Regions from separate parts of the Pedobacter sp. 05L430 genome, predicted to be linked through region 1. Evidence: riboswitches for the same ligand, from Rfam matches in the RefSeq annotation. Region 1 holds a riboswitch; the other holds the start of a gene.
What was found. Region 1 has a riboswitch for S-adenosylmethionine ahead of AC1DG9_RS03180 (cysteine desulfurase family protein). Riboswitches for the same ligand answer to the same signal wherever they lie in the genome.
Positions count from the first base shown of each region.

Region 2: linked by a shared signal. The riboswitch ahead of AC1DG9_RS04595 (SusC/RagA family TonB-linked outer membrane protein) and the one ahead of AC1DG9_RS03180 (cysteine desulfurase family protein) in region 1 are both predicted to bind S-adenosylmethionine.

Region 1 covers NZ_JBFTNT010000006.1:65,446-70,787, forward strand. Annotated here, with positions in the region: gene AC1DG9_RS03170 (peroxiredoxin family protein) at 1-482, opposite strand, end outside; gene AC1DG9_RS03175 (peroxiredoxin family protein) at 507-1,823, opposite strand; gene AC1DG9_RS03180 (cysteine desulfurase family protein) at 2,340-3,476, opposite strand; SAM riboswitch class I at 3,561-3,672, opposite strand; gene AC1DG9_RS03185 (sterol desaturase family protein) at 3,995-5,218, shown strand.
Region 2 covers NZ_JBFTNT010000010.1:71,303-87,277, reverse strand. Annotated here, with positions in the region: gene rhaT (L-rhamnose/proton symporter RhaT) at 1-85, opposite strand, end outside; gene AC1DG9_RS04605 (GntR family transcriptional regulator) at 204-1,232, opposite strand; gene AC1DG9_RS04600 (alpha-L-rhamnosidase) at 1,286-3,952, opposite strand; SAM riboswitch class I at 4,122-4,230, shown strand; gene AC1DG9_RS04595 (SusC/RagA family TonB-linked outer membrane protein) at 4,481-7,609, shown strand; gene AC1DG9_RS04590 (SusD/RagB family nutrient-binding outer membrane lipoprotein) at 7,615-9,051, shown strand; gene AC1DG9_RS04585 (glycoside hydrolase family 78 protein) at 9,129-11,786, opposite strand; gene AC1DG9_RS04580 (glycoside hydrolase family 95 protein) at 11,885-14,164, opposite strand; gene AC1DG9_RS04575 (carboxylesterase family protein) at 14,302-15,267, opposite strand; gene AC1DG9_RS04570 (hypothetical protein) at 15,335-15,787, opposite strand; gene AC1DG9_RS04565 (hypothetical protein) at 15,784-15,942, opposite strand.

The sequences.
Region 1 (5,342 bases):
TTAGAATAAAACTTCAGTTCCCATTTACCACTAATGTTTGCAACCGGTGCAACGTCCTTACCAGGTTCAACAAAGCGGTAATTCTTACCATGTTCTGCTGTAAATGGTAACGAGTTACCTCTAAAACCCGGCACCAGACTTCGGTACTCTCCACTTAGTGTTCCATCATCTTCTATTTTGGCAACAAGTGCTGCATCATAGGTATTCATTTTAATAAAAATCGAATCCTTACCCAGCCGGGTTACATGGAAATCATCGCGTCTGGTTCCATTTAATAGTGTAAATGTACCGTGCTCCAGATCTTTCCCTTTAAATTCGAAATTAAATGGTACCTGAGTTTCACTAACATTAAAAACACCACGCCAAACTCCCTCTTTAATTACTTTCCCCGCATGGTTCTTATCTAAGGCCCATACAGATACGCCTAAAAGCAAGCCCAGGGAGAGTAATAATAATTCTTTAAAAAAATTGCGCTTATTCATCGTTTAAGTTTTATGGTTATACTATTATTTACCTTTTAAGGTGTTACTTGTATCCGTGGCTTGTGCCGTTGGTTCAGGTTCAGCCAATAATTCGTCTAGCACTTTATTAAATTTCTTCTCATAATCATCGTAATACTTACCTGTTACAGTACCAGTATATCCGGTATAAATTTCTCTTACCTCACCTTTTCTGTCTATGATTATAGTAGTAGGAAAAGCAATGAACTTGTTAAGTGCAGGGAGTTTTTGAGCTACCAACTTTTTATCGGCAAGGCCACCAAAAAGTATGTCATACTTGATATCATATTTATCTCTCAGTTTTCCCAGCGTATATTTAGCATACTCCAAACTGTCTTTCTGTTCAAAGCCTATTGCTATGGCTTCTACACCACGCTTTTGGTTTTTATTAAACCATGGCGACAAAAACACTGTCTGATCTGTACAGTTAGGGCACCAGGTACCAATAATCTCTACAATAACTACCTTGCCTTTATACTTGTCATCGCTTAGCGAGACAGATTTACCGTTCAAATCAGGAAAAGTAAAGTCAAGCTTTTTATATCCTTCCTTTAAAAACGTTAGTTTATAAGGATCTGGTAAATCGGCAACATTGTTTTTGGTTGCATCAAATTTGATGTTCTTATAAATTCCAAAACCCTGCTCTCCGGAAAGGGTTCCATCTTCATTTATTTTTCCTTTAATAATGAAAGGGCTAGGGCCTGTAAAACCAGATAAAGCAAATTCATCACCTTGTACAGTACCTTCAATTTCGCGGCTATCGCCAACAACGGTCATTATCACGCCGGTAAGTTTATTGCCCGATTGCTTTAATACGGCAATAGAAGCCGGAACTGCTTCTTTACTATAAAGCTTAAGCTCCCATTTACCGCTTAAATCTGCTTTTGGCTTCACGTCTTTTCCCGGATCAACAAAGCGATATGCCTTGCCATATTCTGCAGTAAAAGGAAGTGCATTTCCTCTAAAATTAGGCACCAAACTTCTGTATTCGCCAGTTAGCCTTCCATCATCTTCTATTTTGGCTACTAAAGCAGCATCATAGGTGTTCATTTTAACGAATATGGAGTCTTTGCCAATTAGCTGTACATGGAAATCATCGCGACGCGTGCCATTTAAAAGGGTAAACACTGCATGCTGAGGGTCTTTTCCTTTTAGTTCGAAATTAAAGGGAACCTGCGATTCGCTTACGGTAAATACGCCGCGCCATACGCCTTCTTTAATAAATTTTGCAGGTTCAGGTTTAGTTCCTGCAAGTGCTGCACCACTCAATAAAATACCTGCCGACAGGCATTTAGCTTTAAATAGATAATCTTTTAAGTTCATTGTATAGGGTTTTTTAGGTTGTTTAAGAGAATTTTGGGCATAACGATTCCTGCCTCAATAGCCTGGCTATTAGATTCTGACGAATAAATTCAAGAAAATCAATCAGGGAATGCTGTAGAAACTACATGCACATACAACAYCAGAATTTTAAATTTTTCATATCACTAGTTAATTTATATTTCTAAAAATCATTTTTTAGAAAACTTTATAAATCATCTATTAATGGTGGAGTTACTAGATGTTGGCAATAAAAATCATCTACTAAGGGGTGGAGCTTTATTAGATTGATGTAAAGGTAATGCTTAGAAATAACAATTCAAAAAAAATCTACCAATTTAGTAGTATTTATTTTTTATGTTATAATTGGCCCTTCTATTGGCCGTTATTGTATATTGTTAAACGTTTATTAATTAACATCCCGGCGTGTTGCAGAAAGCGAGCTGAATGAACTTTCCACCATTGCATAAAGCCACGCAATCTACACAGCCAGGATGTTAATTTTTACCATTAAGCACATTATATGGTTACCACATTATAAATTGCAGCGAGCCTTTCAACGGTGTAATCTATTTCTTCTATGGTATTATACTTACTAAATGAAAAGCGAACCGTATGACGGGATGGATCTGCATTAATTGCTTTGAGCACATGCGATGCCGACCCTGTAGAGCAGGCACTTCCTCCAGACACAGAAATATTATTCAGGTCCAGATATCCCAGTAAGTCATCAGCACCTTCATGTTGTGGCAGGCTAACACTTAAAACGGTGTAAAGGCTCTTATCCGCATCACCCGAATTTCCATTAAACTGTACCCCTTCAATTTCGGCCTTCAATTTAAAGATCATCCTGTCTTTTAGTTTCTGTATATACCTTGCGTGTTCATCAATATCACGATATGCAATTTCCAAAGCTTTTGCCAGGCCAATAATTCCATGAATATTTTCAGTTCCTGCACGTAGCCTGCGTTCCTGAGATCCGCCATGGATTAGCTTGGAAAGCTGGATCCCATTTTTACAGTAAATAAATCCTACACCTTTTGGCCCATGAAATTTATGTGCTGATGCAGCTATAAAATGTGCTTTCAATTTTGACAGATCATGGCGATAGTGTCCAATGGTCTGAACCGTATCTGAATGAAAAATAGCGTTGCTGCTACAACAGAGCTCGCCAATTAATTCAATGTTGTTTAAATTCCCGATTTCGTTATTGGCATGCATTACCGATACCAATGAGCGTTCCTTATTTTTTAATAGTTGCTGTAAATGTTCAACATCAAGGTTTCCCCTATCATCCGTATTTATAAAGCTTAGGCTTATCTCGCCACGCTTTTTAAGTGCTTCTAATGTATGCAGAACTGCATGATGCTCAAATGGAGTAGTAATTACATGTTTAACCTGCTCAGAATACACGCTTGATAATATAGCTGTGTTGTCGGCCTCAGTACCGCCACTTGTAAAAATAATTTCATTAGGCGCAGCATTTAAAAGATCGGCTATGGTATTTCTGGCATTTTCAATAGCGCTTTTTACAATCCTTCCATCTTCATGATGTGATGATGGATTGCCAAAATACTCTAACAGGTAAGGGATAATTTCCTTATAAACCTCTTTGTCCAGTTGGGTGGTTGCAGCATTGTCTAGATAAATTCTCATTTCTTCCTCCTCTTTTTTAATTAATCGTTTATAATTAATCATTCTGTGATGTCAGCTTATGCAGAAGAGGTACAACTCTTTACCATTTTATCTTTCTCCGCATTAGCGGAGCAGGAATTAGCACCTTTTACAAGCAAAGCTGGTACAGGTTGCTAAGACGTCGTAGGGCCTTTCCCTCTGTCTTTCTGGATAAGTAAATTACAAGAACAACTATTGAGTCGCAAATGTATAAATAAAAACTACTAATTTACTAGACTTTATTAAAATAAATTTTAATCCTTGATATTGGCCTGCTTAACCTCAAAAAAAGGCTACCTCTAAAGCACTGATAATTAAGCTATTATTAGGGTTCATACAACGCTTAAACAATCGTTACACAATGGCAAAACAATAGATATACAATTTTGGAATGTATAAACCTTGCATAAGGAAACTGAATGGTTCGTTAAAATATAGTTTAAAATAAATACTACTAATTTAGTAGTATTTATTTACATTTGGCTAAGAGGAATTAAATTATGATTAGTCATTTTAACTATTTAGCCTTTGCTATCCCAGCTTTTTTTGTGTTTCTTTTTTTAGAGTATGGGATCGCTGTAAAGCTAAAAAAGGCGCATTTGTTCAAATATGAAAGTTCCATTTCCAACCTCAGTATAGGTATTGCCGAAAGGCTTCTCAATCTCTTTATATCAGCAAGTTTCTGCAGCTTGTTCTTTTGGATTTACACCAACTATGCACTTTTCAGCATACCCAATGTTTGGTGGGTATGGGTATTACTGATCCTGGTTACAGATCTTGTTTGGTATTGGTACCATAGACTCGGTCATGAGGTAAATATCCTTTGGGCAGCCCATATCGTACATCATCAAAGCGAAGAATTTAACTTTACAGTATCCGCCAGGATTACCGTTTTTCAAGCCCTGATCAGAAATCTTTTTTGGTGCGTTATACCGCTGCTGGGATTTCATCCTACCATGGTGATCGCTATTCTTGTTGTTCATGGGGCCTATTCCTTCTTTACCCATACTCAGCTGATCAGAAATTTAGGCTGGCTGGAATATATTCTGGTTACACCTTCCATTCATGGGGTTCACCATGCCAGCGATGAGAAATATCTTGATAAGAACTATGGAGATGTATTCGTTTTCTGGGACAAAATCTTTGGAACATTCCAAAGGGAAGAGGAACCACCTAAGTATGGCCTTACACATCCTGTAAAAAGTTATAGTTTCTTATGGCAGCACTTCCATTACTACCTCGAAATTTTAGCGGCGTGTAAAAAGGTACCCGAGGTAAAGACCAAATTAAAAATCATCTTTGGTCACCCTTCCAGACTGGATCAGGAAATCAGGCCAATGCTTGAAAAGAGATACCTGCAGCACAAAGCATCCTCTTCTTATCGTTTTAAATTCAGAGGTTATTTAAACATACAAATAATTGTCAGCGTAATTCTGTTAACGTTCATTACCGGCTTATATCCCTACTTTGAGACCGTAGATAAGTTGTTTATTGTTATGTTTGTTCTGCTTACATTGATTAACTGCGGAGCCTTAATGGAACAAAGAAAATGGATTTACTACCTAGAGTATACCCGCCTGTTAACTGTATTTATCTATGTTTTCTGGAAGTCGGACCGTATGGAATTACTGCTGCCTTTAGTAGTGCTGCTATTCATTGCAGAGCAACTATTTCGGATTAGTCATTTGTACCGTCACTATGTGCTTAGGTACGATAAAGTTTAAGCGGCATGTTAAAAATACAAAAGGGCCGTCGTCATCTCTCCTATCGTCCTTTAGATTTGTTTTTGATAATTTAGAATGAGAAGGAAGCAGAAGTAAACTATTCGTTCCTCAGAGTTTAGACTCA
Region 2 (15,975 bases), on a different contig from region 1:
CCTTAACCTTCTTATAAGGAATATAAAAACTACCAGAGGCAAAGCCTCCTATAAAATGGAAAATGACCCCGAAAATTACTTGCATACTTATTGAACTTTATATTTGGTTAAAATAATAAGCCTAATTTATACAAGTAGATTTTTAAAACTGTCATGTACTATCATGAAGAAGTACAAATAAATTCGTTACAGTCTAAAAAAAATTAGATTGATGCTCTGCGGGTATAGTAAAAAGGTACTTCGATATGGCGCCTGGAGTTATCCAGGATAAGATTTGCAGCCACTGTACCCATAAATTTAAAGTCAGTTGAAATAGTAGTAATACCGTTTAATAATATTTTCTTTAAAGGGGTCTCATTGTAAGATATTACGCCTACATTCTTTCCTATTTTATATTTCATACTAATAAGCCGTTCTAATAAAATAACCAGATCGGCTTCCATTAAATTAATAAAAGCTTCTCCTTCGTTTATTGGCTCAATAGATATATCACTTACTACATGATGAGAAAAGGCATACTGCTGACAAAAGCGATGGAACCCATCTAAAATCTCTTTAGGGAAATAGCTTTTTTTAGGGAAAATGATTTTTAGTGTGTGGTATTTGCTGAGCTCATTACGGGCCTGTTCCAAAGCGTCGTAAATATTCTTTTCAAAATTCTCATAAGCCGCAGCATAGTCGCCATCAACCCCTTTTATTTTTTTATCCAGTAAAACCAGTTTTTCTTTTGGAATGGTATTGATGATATCTCTGGCATATTCCTCGCCTTCAATAAAATGAGGAATGATCACATAGTGAGAATATTCTTCTTTTTTATCGGTCAGAAATCGTTTAAAAAGCCTGAAATCATTGTTATAGATATAAAAATCTACAGATACATCCTCACCCAATGCAGCAATAAATGCATCGTAAACAATCTTTTTGTGTGCGCTAAGTTTATTGAAAAGCAGAAACACCTTTAGTTTCTGCTTAAAATCTATATTGGCAATATAATAGCCTTTACCCGGAACGGAATTAATTACACCTATGTTTTTAAGGTACTTGTATCCTTTTTCAGCGGTGTCACGCGAGATCTCCAACTTATAGCTCAACTCATTAATAGAAGGCAATAAATTGTCTTTCTTTAATTTACCCAGCTCAACGGCTTTTATAATTGCACTGGACAGTTGCAGATATTTAGGCGTTGCAGAATACTCATCAATATGAATAAAATCAAAAAACTTAGTCTTCATCTTTCTAAAAGTAAGTAATTTAATGCAATTGGTCCATACCAGACAAATAACTGCTATTTGATTTCAAACTGATATTTACCTGCTCCAATGTTTGTTTTGGCAGCAACAGCTTTTCCATCTTTAAAGGCCTTTTTCCCCTCTGTTAATGGGAAAGTAATTGTAGCACTTGAATTTGCCGGAATAGTTACGGTATAGATTACAGCATTTCCTGATCTTTTCCATGAAGATATGATCTTACCATAAGGACCGTCGTGCTCTGCCTCGAAATGTTCTAACCCTGAAACGAAATTAGGACGAAGCTGAATATTCTTAAATCCCGGTTGTTGTTCATCAGGGTGAATTCCACCCAAACCTTTAAAGAACCAGCCACCTATTTCGCCAAACATCATATGGTTTAAAGAAATGTCTCTTTCGGCTTTTATATCCCAGTTTTCGTATAAGGTAGTTGCTCCATTCACAATCCACCATCCCCATGAAGGGTAGGTATCCTGAGCTGCAAGTTTATATGCTGTTTCGGCCTGACCATTGTCACTCAATGCATTTAATATTGCTTTTGCACCCAAAACACCCACGTCAAGGTGCATTCCATCGGCAGCAACTCTTTTAGCAAGGTTCTCTGCAACTTTTGTAATAAGCTCTTCAGGTACCAATCCCCATTGCAGGGCAACACTTAATTCAGTTTGTACACCTGATGCATAAATGCCCGTTGTGCGGTTTAAATACTTATCGTTTATTGCCTTTTTAATTTTCTCTGCAAGGTTGCTGTAATAGCTATAATCGGCCTGCTTACCAAACATTTTTGCAGCCTTTGCAAGGATAACTGCATCTACATAGTAATAAGTAGAAGAGGTATATTCCAATGACGATTGTGATTTAACAGGCACCCAATCGCCTCTGCCAAAGGTTGTTAATCCTGCAGGACTAATTTGCTCTATGTAATTCACATACCGTTTAATGCTGTTGTAAGAATCTGAAAGCAACTTACTATCGCCATAAAACATGTATATATTCCATGGAATTATAGCAATTGTACTTGTCCAGTCAGTTCCATTTGCCGATCCATAACCCCATCCACCTGTAGGTATAATATCAGGAAGTACGCCATTTGGTTGTTGTTCGTCCCTGTGGTCGGCAAGCCATTTTTCATAAACTGTAATACCGTCAAAATTAAACAGGCCTGTTTCAACAGCAAAGTGTCCATCGCCAGTCCATCCATTCTTTTCTCTTTGCGGACAATCGGTAGGATATCCCATTAGATTAGACAAGTAAGAATTGTTAGTTGCCCACCATAGTCGATCAATTAGCTTATTTGAAGAGCTTATTTTACCTGTCGGGGTAACATCACTGTGCATAAAGTAACCGGTGATGCTTTCTTTGGTTAATTGTACCGGCTTACTGCTGATCACCTCAACATACTGGAATCCTTTGTAATTGAACTTAGGCATAAACTCAAGTTCTCCTTTACCTGATAAGGTAACGATATCTGTTTGAAAAGGATCGGTATTATCTTTAGGGCGATAGTAAACATCAATATTAGATAGGTCTAGCCTTCCGTTAGCATGCAAGCGTTCGCCATGCTTAATACGAATAACAGTGCCTTCCTCTCCGCTTACTTTAATTTTTGTAACTCCAGAGATATTGCGGCCCAGATCAAAAACATATACAGTGTCGTTAACCTTTTGCATTGTTTTAGAAGGAATTTCTTCGACATTACGAATTGGCTGCATAACCTGACTTACAACATTATTGGACGGGGCAGCTCTAAGCGAGATGCCATTCCACTTTTTATCATCAAAATCTGCAGTATTCCAACCCGGTTGCTCCTTGCGTGCATCATAATGCTCGGCAGTGTAAATATTGTTGAGTACTATCGGACTTGAACTTGTTTTCCAGTCGCCCCCGGAAGTAACCACATCAACAGTTCCATCTTCATAGGTGATTCTTAAATCCAGACAAAAAGTAGGTCTTGCTCTCCAGGGTGCCTTGTCAAAATTCCATACCGCAATAGATTGATGGTTATACCATCCATTACCAAGTAAAACACCAACAGCATTTTTACCTTTTTGAAGTTGGGCAGTAACATCGTAAGAAACATATAAGTTACGTCTGTCGAAACKGGTGTACATAGGGTCAAGTCTATGGTTCCCTACTTTTTTMCCATTTAAATATAATTCGTACAAACCAGCAGCAGCAATATATGCCCTTGCAGATTTTATTTTTTTAGAAGGTTCAAATACTTTTCTGAAATATGGAGCCTCGCGTTTATCGATATCGTTACCATCACTGATCCAGGTACCTTTCCAGTTGTCGACTTTCATCATTCCTGTTTCGAAAGTTGCTACCCCGCCAGATGAAGCTGGTTTACCATCTTTATCCCAAAGCTCAACAGACCAGTAGTATTTAGTGAACGGCTCTAAGGTTTTGCCTTTATAATTAACAAGATTTGCAGACGAGGCTACTTTGCCCGACTCCCACGAAAGGCCCCTTTTTTTTGCTACTTCTGATGAATCTTTACCTACAATAATTCTATAAGCAGTTTGTTTAGCACCCTGACGGGTATCTGTCATCATCCACGACAAGCGCGGATTTAACAAATCTACCCCAATTGGGTTTATTAAATGTTCGCATTGCAAACCTGAGGGTTTAACTTCATTAGAGTATGCTTTTTCTGCCATAGAAATGGTGAAGAGCATCAGCAAGAAAGAATAAAGAAATTTCATTAGAATATAATTCAGGTAAAGTTTAGTGTGTTTACAATGTTAATTTTCTTAGTCATTTTCAGCAACCTGTACTGTCCTGCTCAAAATACAGAATATTTATTTTATTAATTTCTATAGGAATACTAGATTATTCTTATATTTGTCGCAGCAAATGGTTCTTAAAACTTCCTGCTTATCAAGAAAGACTGAGGGATTGGCCCTATGATGTCTTAGCAACCTCTACAATTTATTGTAAAAGGTGCTAATTCCAATTCGCTGCAAAGCGGAAAAGATAAGATTAAACAGCGCAATGCTCCTTATCAATCATCATAACCAAATCTAATTCTGTTCGCGACAAAGTATGTAAGGGATGACCTAAACTATAAATGTATAAAAACATGACACAGAAAGTACACCAAAAAGAAATGCGCTGCTCATCTCCATCTCATTACCCTTCATCTGGTCTTATGATCACTCAAAAACGAATGCACTGTTGCTCTATTTAATGCAACCCAAAGAATTTATTATACACCCATTTATTTAATTCACATGTTAAAAATATACAAAATTTTTGCAGGGATTCTTATATCCTTTTTTTTCCTGCAAACCGTACAGGCACAATCTGTTAAAATAACAGGTACTGTTACCGGAAACCCCGACGGGGAGACTATTCCAGGAGCATCAATTACCATAAAAGGTAAAAAAAGCGGAACAACTACAGATGGCAGCGGTAAGTTTTCTCTAGCTGCAGATGTTAATGATGTACTTAGTATATCTTATCTTGGATATACTACAAAAGAAGTAACCATTACCGCAGCTACAACTACATTAAATATTGCGCTTGATGTTTCGGCAAATGCTTTAAGTGAAGTTGTTGTTACAGCCCTTGGGATTTCTAAAGAAAAGAAATCGTTGGGATATGCTGTTCAGGAATTAAAATCTAAAGATATTGCTACCGCAAAAGAAACCAATATAATCAACTCTCTGGCCGGAAAAATTGCCGGTGTGCAAACTACAAATAGCCAGGGCGATATGGGTTCATCAAGAATTATTATTCGTGGTGAAACCTCTATATCAGGTAACAACCAACCCCTCTTTGTAGTGGACGGAGTACCCGTTGATAATTCGCAGAATCTAGGTATAGCTGGATCAAGGGATTTTGCCAATACCATTTCGGATATTAATTCAGAAGACATTGAATCAATCAGTGTACTTAAAGGTCCAAATGCAGCAGCACTATATGGATCACGTGCAGCAGCAGGTGTTATCCTTATTAAAACCAAAACTGGCAGAGGCCAAAAGGGTTTAGGTATCAGTGTTAACTCCAACGCTACATTTTCAAACCTATTGACCTTACCGGATTATCAAAACTCATTCGGACAAGGTACAAGCGGCAAGTTTAGCTTTGTAGATGGAAAAGGTGGAGGTGTAAACGACGGTGTAGATGAAAGCTGGGGACCAGCATTGGATGGCCGTTTAATTCCTCAGTTTAACTCTAAAGGTGTTGCTGTTCCATTTATTGCTCATCCAGATAATGTTAAGGATTTCTTTGAAACAGGTTTTGCGCTTAATAATGGTATTGCCATTGCAGGCTCTGGAGAAAAACAAGATGTCCGTTTCTCTTACAACAACCTTACGCAAGGTGGTATACTGCCAAATTCTTCTCAGGACAAGAATTCATTATTATTGAATACCACGTACAGAATCACTCCTAAATTAACTTTAAACGCTTCTGCAAATTATATAAAAAGCAATGCCGATAACCTTCCTGCCTCAGGCGGAAAACGTGCAACTGGCCCGATGCTTCAATTTACATGGTTTGGAAGACAGGTAGATGTTAGTCAGCTTAAAAACTATAAAGACGAAAACGGAAACGACTTTAACTGGAACAATAGTTACTATAGTAACCCTTATTTCATAGCCTATGAAAATACAGTTGGTCAGAAACGTGATCGCATTATTGGTAATGCAGAATTAAATTATAAAATTACAAGCGCACTTTCAGCCAACTTCAGGACAGGAAATGATTACTATACAGACCGTAGAAAGATCAAAATCGCTTATGGAACAAATGGTACCCCATTCGGTTCATATGAGGAAGATGCATATACGGTTAATGAAAATAATACCGAAGGTCGTTTAGAGTTCAATAAGAAACTGAATTCAGATTTCTCAATAGATATTTTGGGTGGCGGAAACATTAGAACTTCAACTTTCGAACAAAACGATCAGAAAGCGACCAAGTTGGCAGTAAACGGCTTATATACCTTGAGCAACTCCAGAGATCCATTGGTATCTTCAAACGTTTACACCAAACTTAGAACCTATAGTTTATTTGGATCCGCTCAGTTGGGCTTTAGAGATTATGCATATCTGAATTTAACAGCACGTAACGACTGGGATTCCAGTTTACCAAAACCGAACTTATCTTATTTCTACCCTTCTGTTAATGGAAGTTTAATTCTTACAGAAGCTTTTGATATTAAAAGCGAGGTGCTTAGTTTCGCTAAACTAAGAGGAGGCTGGTCTAAAGTAGGAAAGGCAACAGACCCTTATCAACTGATCAATACCTATAGCTTCACTGCTCCATTTGATGGAAATCCACAACAATCAGTTAATACGATCGACCTTAATCCAAACCTTCTGCCAGAAATCACCAAATCGACTGAGGCGGGTGCCGAAATTGGGTTGTTTGATAACCGCATCAAGCTGGATCTAAGTGTGTACAATACAAACAGTATTAATCAGATTTTAAAAGTTGATGTAAGTTCAGGAACAGGATATACACAAAAACTTATTAATGGCGGAAGTATCAATAACAAAGGAATAGAAGTTCAACTAGGTTTAACCCCTGTTAAACTTAAAGACTTTAGCTGGGACATCAATTTAAACTATTCACGTAATCGCAGTAAGGTTACAGAATTGGATAAAGAAGGACGCATTAGCAGCTATACAATTGGTACCAGTGGAACGCTTGATGTATTGGCAGCTGTAGGCCAGCCTTACGGTACTTTCTTCGGAACTGCCTACCAGCGTGATGCTGCCGGACAAATTCTGGTAAGCTCTGATGGTACTCCGGTTATCAATCCTGAAAAACAAATTCTTGGTAAGTTTACACCAAACTGGATAGGCGGAATTACGAATAACTTTACTTACAAGAATTTCAATTTGAATTTCCTCGTAGACGCCAGAATTGGTGGTAAGGTATTCTCTGGTAGTAACGCTACAGGAACTTATACGGGTGTACTGGCAAGTACAATGAGAGGAAGAAATGCTGAAAATGGCGGACTTACCTATACCTCAGGAGGAACAACATTTAATGACGGGATGATCTTTGACGGCGTTCTGGCTGATGGCACTAAGAACAATAAAATCATTCCTGCAGAAGAGTATTACAAAGCTACAACCAATGCAGATGAGCAATTTGTTTACAGCGCTTCTTATATCAAATTAAGAGAAGCTAGATTGAGCTACAACATTCCTTCGCAATGGGTTAAAAAGATCGGGTTACAGGACGCTACTTTCTCAATAGTGGGACGTAATCTTTGGATCATCCATAAAGATGTACCAAATATTGACCCTGAAACTGCATTCAACACAGGAAACGCTCAGGGTCTGGAGGACCTAACTCTTCCAACAACAAGATCATTTGGTTTTAACCTTAATTTTAAATTCTAGACATCATGAAATTCAAATATATTCCAATCCTTTTTTCTGCAATTATAGCAACGGCTTTCACTTCGTGCAAAGACGAGCTGGCAGATATCAACAAAAATCCCAACGCTGCAGAAAACCCCCTTCCTGATTATTTGCTAACAGGTGCTATAAAGAACACTGCTGATGCATACTGGGGAACTAACAATATTAACTCAAGTCTGCTATTTGTTCAGCACTGGTCAAAAATACAGTATACTGATGCCGATCGTTATATTTTTTCTAATACCGATCTTCAGGATTTATGGAACACCGGATATACAAAAGGTATTACCAATCTTAACAAACTGATTGAGCTAGCCGATGCACAACAAAACACCAATTACAGAGGCGTAGCTAAAGTATTAAGATCATGGACATTTCTATTGTTAACAGATGCTTACGGAGATATACCCTATTCTCAATCTATCCAGATCAAAAAATTCGTAACTCCAGTATATGATACCCAAAAAGATGTTTATTTCGGATTACTTAATGATTTGAAATCTGCACAAGCTGATCTCGATCTGAATGGTAAGGCAATTGCAGGTGACATCATTTATGCTGGTAAGATAGATCGCTGGAAAAAATTCGCAAATGCATTAAGGCTGCGCATAGCACTCCGAATAGCCGACCGTGAACCAGAGAAAACCAAATCCGTGTTGGCAGAAATTGCAGCAGAAGGTGGCGCCTACATTAGTAGCAATGCTGAAATAGCACAATTGGTATATGTTGCTTCTCCTAATCAAAACCCGATAAGTAATACATTTGACACACGTAACGACCATAGGATAAGCAAAACAATTGTAGATAAATTGAGGAGCTTAGGTGATCCGCGTTTGCCAATATTTGCCAGCCCTACTAAAGATGCGACGCCTGAAACTTATGTGGGCGTTCCAAATGGTTTGCTAACCAGTGATGCCAACAGCCTTGGTTTAAATAAAACTTCTAAACCCGGCACTTACTTCCTTGCTCCTTCTGCACCTGCGGTTATCATCAGCTATGCTGAGGTATTATTTGATCGTGCAGAGATAGCAGCGCGTGGTTTTAGCAGTGAGGATCCGGCAGCTTTGTATAAACAAGCCGTTGAAGAATCATTAAGGCAATATGGGGTTACAGAAGGTGAAATCACTACATATACAAACCTTCCTGCCGTAAAGTATAACGCTGGTAATTACAAAAAATCTATTGGTGACCAAAAATGGATTGCTTTATTTGGACAGGGACTAGAAGCCTTTGCTGAGTGGAGAAGATTGGATTATCCGGAACTTACTCCTGCCGTTGCAGGTACATTAGGCGGAAAACTACCTGTAAGATTTATATATCCAGGACGTGAACAATCGCTTAACGGGACAAATTATAAAGCCGCAGTAGCAAGACAAGGTGCGGATATATTAACTACAAGACTGTGGTTTGACATAAAATAATATCAAATACCTTTAGCAAGGTAATAAAAGAAAAAAGGCCGGTATCATTAATCATGATACCGGCCTTTTTTCTTTTATTAAATTTTACTTTCAAAGTGATAACTACCAGATCCAATTTCTTTAGTTGTATCTGGCAATACGATCTTAGCTTTGGTATTTGCTGGTACCGTAACATCAAGCTTTAACAATCCATTTTCCAATGTCCATGCTGATTTTACCGTGCCATATACAGTTTCTAATTCTGCCGATGCGTTAGTTATTTTTCCACCTGGTTTCGGCGCAATAACAATAGACTTATACCCTGGCTGATCAGCTACCGAATTTATTCCTGCAATTGTTCTATACATCCAGTCACCTATAGCACCATAAGCATAGTGATTATAAGAGTTCATATCAGGAGTTTGAAAAGATCCATCAGGTTTAATACCGTCCCATCTTTCCCATATCGTAGTAGCGCCCATTTTTACAGGATAAAGCCACGAAGGATAGCTTTCCTGCATTAAAAGATCGTAAGCAACATTGTTGTGTCCAAATCTGGTCAGTACATGGCATAAATAAGGTGTACCCAAAAAGCCGGTTGTCAGGTGATTTCCATAGTCGCGGACATTAGCAACCAGGCGTTCAGCGCATGGCGCTCTCAGTTCTTCGGGCAGCATGTCAAAATGAAGAGCTAAAACATAAGCGGTCTGCGTTCCAGATACCAATCGGCCAGTTGGCGTCATGTACTCCTTCACAAATGCTGCTTTGATCTCAGCAAGAAGTGCGGTGTATTTAGCTACATCATCCTGTTTACCTAATACTTTTGCCGCATTGATCAGCAACTGTGTAGAATGCGCATAAAAGGTCTGCGCAATCAAATATTTATCGGTTACTGCAGCCCTGCCATCATTATCATCATTCGGACGATAGAACAGCCAGTCGCCAAAGTGGAAACCTGAATTCCAAAGATTGTTCTTTGCAACGGATGAAATATAACCCACCCATTTCTGCATACTTTCATATTGTGTTTCCAATATCCTGCGATCACCGTAAGCAACATACATATCCCATGGAATAATTGTAGATACATCCGCCCATCCTGCAGATGCACCATCATTTGGTCCTAATACATTTGGGATCACATGCGGGATCAGGCCATTAGGTTGTTGATCTGTTTTTACATCTTTTAACCATTTGGTAAAAAATCCGGCAACATCCATATTATAAGCTGCTGTATTGGCAAAAGCCTGTGCGTCTCCTGTCCAGCCCAAACGCTCATCGCGCTGCGGGCAATCAGTCGGTACATCTACAAAGTTTCCTTTTTGCCCCCATTGGATGTTGTGCTGTAATTGATTCAGCATGGCATTAGACGTCGAAAACTTGCCTGTTGTTTCCATATCCGAATACACAGCAACTGCGGTTAGGTCCTCAGTTTTCAATTCTCCTGGATAGCCTTCTACCTTCACATATCTGAATCCCTGAAAAGTAAAATGAGGTTCAAAAACCTGCTCTGTATTTTCCTTTAATATATAAGTGTCCTGTGCCTTTGCAGATCTCAGATTTACCGTATAAAAGTTACCCTCTTTTGTAAGTACCTCTGCATGGCTCAAAGTGATCTTCGTTCCTGCAGTACCTTTAGCTTTAAGCATAACCCAACCCACCAGATTTTGCCCGAAATCCACTACTGTCTCTCCTGCTGGCGTTTTGAAAACTTTAAGTGCTTTAAATTGCTCATGTTTCCTTACCGGCGGACCACTCATAGCCACCAGCTTTTCAGTACCTTTTTCCATTGTACCAACTGCAGTCCATGCAGCATCTTCTTTAAAGCCTGTATTGTTCCAGCCGGCTATTTCCATCCTGGCATCATAGATCTCACCATCATAAATGTCCGAAGCCATAATTGGTCCATAGGTATATTTCCAGCTCTCATCTGTATTTATCGATTCCTTGGTACCATCAGTGTATTCCACCTCTACCTGCATCAGCAATCCGCGTGTATCACCATAAAAGTTGTGCTGATTTCCAAAACCGATTCGCCCTTTGTACCATCCATTTCCTAGACTTACACCCAATACATTAGCTCCACTTTTCAAAGCAGCAGTTATGTCGTATACCTGGTATTGCAGGTGATCTTTATAACTGGTCCATCCCGGTGCAAAATAGGTATCGCTTACGCGCTGACCATTGATGTTGGCTTCGTACAATCCTTTTGCAGTAATGTAGGCTATAGCCGATTTGACTTTCTTTTGTAAGGAGAATTCCTTTCTAAAAAGCGGGCTTCTTGCAGAACTATCTTTTCCCGCTACGGTGATCCATTTTGCGGTCCAGTCTGTCGGAGCAATTCCCATTTGAAAGAGACCAGGTTCAGACCAGGCAGATGTATTGCCGTGATTGTCTTTTACCCTAACCTGCCAATAATATCTCTTTTTTGATTGTAATTCTGATCCTGCATATTCGATCAATACAGATTGATCTCCTGTGGTAGATCCTTTCCAGACAAGATCCTTACCTGCATTCACTGAGGCCTTACTAGTGCCTACTCTAATTTCATAAGAAGATTGTAAGGTATTTTTTACTGTTGAAATGATTTTCCAGCTAAACCTGGGTTTTGGCGTTTCAATAGCCAGTGGATTTTTAAGGTGCTCAACCTTAAGGTCATTTACACTTAATTTCTGGGCAAGGGCCGTAAGGTTAACGGCAAACAAAAGCCCAAATACTGCACATTTCTGCAGCAACGTCTTAATACATGGTCTCATATTTGATTAATAATGAGTTGCCCGGAAATCCTAAGCAACTCACTATTATCCGTAATTAATTTGACATAAGTGTCATGCACTATCCTGTCCTTAATTAATTACTGGTCTACAAAACCATAAACCTTACCGGCTACAGTTTTAAAACCATATTTATAGCCATTTTCGTCTTTGCTGTTTTTCACAGCAAAAACTGCCTTTAAAGCATTTGGAACACGAAGATTGCAATCTCCGCCAGATAACGATTTCACAGAGAGCTTAACGATCTTTCCATCTTTCCATTGCAGATCAGTAATTTCAAAATTACCTCTTGCACGCAGACCTTTTACACTTCCACTAGTCCATTCTTTGGGTAAAGCAGGAAGCAATTCAATTTCTGAAGTTTGACTTTGAAGCAACATCTCCGCAACACCAGCAGTATAACCAAAGTTACCGTCTATCTGGAAAGGAGGATGTGCGCAAAACAAATTCGCATAAATTCCACCACCTTCATTATAATCAACACCAGAACCACCTACAAGTGTAATAAAGTTCTTAAGAATCAGATAAGCATGATCACCATCATGTAACCTTGCCCAAAAGTTCATTTTCCAGGCCATAGACCAACCAGTTGAGGCATCGCCACGTGCAAGTAAACTTACTTTTGCAGCTTTTGTTAGCTCTGGTGTTTCAGTCGTACTGAACTGTCTGCCCGGATGTAGACCAAAAAGATGAGATGCATGTCGGTGGTTATCCTTTGGATCATCACGATCTGTTTCCCACTCCTGTAACTGTCCCCATTTACCAATTTTGGGTTTTAACAGGTGCTCACGCATATCCATTACTTTATCTCTATAAGCTTTGTCAACGCCTAATGCATCAGCAGCTTCAATATAATTGGTAAACAGATCATACACGATTTGCTGATCGTACGAAACACCGTCTTCAGTAGGTCCATGTTCTGGCGACCAGCCCTTTGGTGCTACCAAAGTGCCATCATCTCTACGTTTCAAATAATCATCCCAAAACTCCGTGATCTCTTTTAGTATCGGGTAACCAAAGTTTTTAAGGTAAGCTTTGTCTCTTGTAAATGCGTAATGTTCCCAGATAGACTGTACATACCATGCACTACCTGGTGTGTTCCATAAAAAGCTTTCGCCACCAAAAATGTTGTTTTCCGTTTTCACAGTCCACCCACGTACCCCAGGATACTCCTTTTTGGTATTTTCCTTTTTCACTTCGCGCATACTGTTTATGTAATCCAGATATGGAAAATGAGATTCAGAAAGATTGGTAGGCTCTGCAAGCCAATAATTCATTTGTATATTAATGTTCGAGTGGTAATCAGACCGCCATGGCGGGTTGTTACTTTCGTTCCATAAGCCTTGCAAATTGGCAGGCAAGCCCCCTTTTCTCGATGAGTTGATTAACAAATATCTTCCATACTGAAAAATAAGTGCCTCCAATTGAGGATCTGTTGCTTTCTTATAATTAATTATCCTTTTATAAGTTGGAAGCGACAGCGTTGCTGCCGGGGTAGCACCCAGGTTTAACGACACTCTTCCGAATAAATTCTGATAATCTTTAATGTGATTGTTTAGCAACAGCTGATAGTTTTTAGTTGATGCCGCCGCCAAAATCTGTTTAACTTTAGCATCAGGATCCTCACCTTTCCATTGTTGATCACGCTTATTGCTATAATCAGTTGCTGCTGAAAGTAAAATAGTAAATGCATCTGCCTTATTAATATTTAATTGAGATCCACCTTTACCATCCGATTCTATAACTGCAGATCCACCTTCTGTTTTTACCAATAAAGTAGCGCTGTATGCCATTCCATTTTCAAGTTTCCCAGCAATGGTTAACCTTGTTCCATCAGCGGTAACTTTTGCATCATGAGCATCCCTAAGTTGTATAGTAGCCGAGGATCCTGCCTTTTTATTGGCAGTAAAACGCAACACCATTACCTTATCAGGGAAACTGCAAAAGTACTCACGTTTATAGGCAACGCCATTGTCTGTGAAAGAAATTTTCTGAACAGCTTTGCTAATATCAGTTTCTCTGCGATAATCAGCAGGAACAGCGGCCTTAGCATCTTTGTCTTTAAAATTGATGTACACATCACCAAATGCTTGATAAGCACCTGTATTTGTTTCGTCCCCGGTCCACAAACTAATTTCATTAAATTGAATGTGTTCTTGTGAGATTCCGCCAAATACCATCCCGCCAATTCTTCCATTTCCCATAGGGAAAGCTTCTGTCATCCATTCTTTGGCAGGCTTATTATCCCATAGTTTTAAGTCCTGTGTGGGTTGCGCTACTTTCTTTACCTGAGCAGTCAGACTAAGCTGAAACAGCAGGAAAATAAAAAGTGCATAAATTTGTTTTTTGTGTGGTTTCATTTTGTGATATACAGGTTTGGTTAAAAAGTGTTTTCAATGATACTTAAATAAAGCACATAAAAATTCAGCAATTCTTACATCATCTTAAGGGATTTTAACATAAAACAGGTAATGATCCCTGAGATTAGCTGTACTTTTTAATCACCAATCCTTTTGTAAACATACTGTCTGTCGGCATTTATAAGGAGTTGCATTTTTCGTTTTTTGCCTGAGAATACAGCATCAACCGGATCGTTCTCATTTACAAAGAACTTTTCATTTGCATAGGGTTTTAGTTCAGTAACTCCCTTTTTCCGAATCATTGTAACTATGCCCGTTGTTACGGTTATCTTCAAGGTATCGTTGGCAAGATCATTATAATAGGAGCCCTGATAAGTATCCAGCAGTTCCTGATCTACCGGAACTTTAGCGTACTTAAACTTTTTGATGCCCAGCAACCAGGTATATAAACTATCGGTATTGTATGCTGAAGTCCAGCTGTCGTGGCCGTCTTCCGGAAAAATAGTGAATTTAACATCCGGATTTATAGGTTTTAGTGCATTAACCATATCCTGACTTGCTTTAAGCGGAACAACATTATCCTTTCCTCCATGAAAAACCCAAACAGGTGTATGCCTTATTGCCCAGACTTTGGAAACATCCCCCCCTCCACAGATCGGCACAACTGCGGCAAACATCTGAGGATATTTCATTGCCATATCCCAACTGCCATAACCACCCATACTTAAACCCGTTAAGTACAATCGATCTTCATCAATTCTATACTTTTTCTTAATATCCTTCATTAAACGCATTAAATCTGTGCTTTCCCAGCGTTCTCCTTCTGGCACCTGGGGCGACACTACAATGAATGGAAACTTTTTCCCATCGGCGATCAATTTTGGTAAACCATTTACTGCAACCTTGCTTACATCATCTCCACGTTCACCACTGCCATGTAAAAATAATACAACAGGGAATTTTTGTTGATCATCTTTATTATAATTTTCCGGTAAATAAAGGAGATACTTTAATTCGTTGGTATATTTTTCCTGGCTTTGCTGGGCTAATAAAGCACCACAAAACAGATTGAAAACGACTAAGAAGACGAATAAGAATTTCATATTGAACAAATTAATAATCAGACTCTTAATATACGAGAATGTTACTAAATTAACCAGTTAGTTAAAGCTAAGATTTTATCTTTTTTATAGAAGCGATATCTCCAAGATCTTTTTTTCTTCCCGAGGCTTCTTTATTTTTTATGAACTCGGTTACGTTAATAAAGTTAACTTTAAGATTATCAACCTCGCCATCCACTCTATTTATATAAGCTTCATCAAATTCAACACCGGATATTGCATTTAGGATATCAATCCGTAAGGGTGGATATCCCAATTGAGTAACATAATTTTCCTTTAAAAAATCTTGTTCAGTTAAACCTAATGATCCAAAACCAAAATCATTCAATACCTTAATCATTCTTGATGCATTTTTGGCGCTTGGTTTAATCCAAATATCTAAATCTCCGGTATGTCTGGGGCGACCATGGTACGCAAGTGCATGGGCACCCACTATCATATAATCAACCTTATGAAGATTGAGCAATTCTATAAAATCAATAAAATCTTGTTCGAAGATCATAATTTCCTTTGTTGAACTACTTTTTCAATTTTTTCGGGAAATTTACCATCTGCCCAAGTAAAATAGTTTTTTCTCAAGCGACTAACTTCAGATAATCTCTCGGAAACTGTTCTGCTAAGCCAAAATAAAACATCGAGACTGTCTTCGTCTTCCATTTTGACCTGATTAACTACCATGGCTATTTTTCT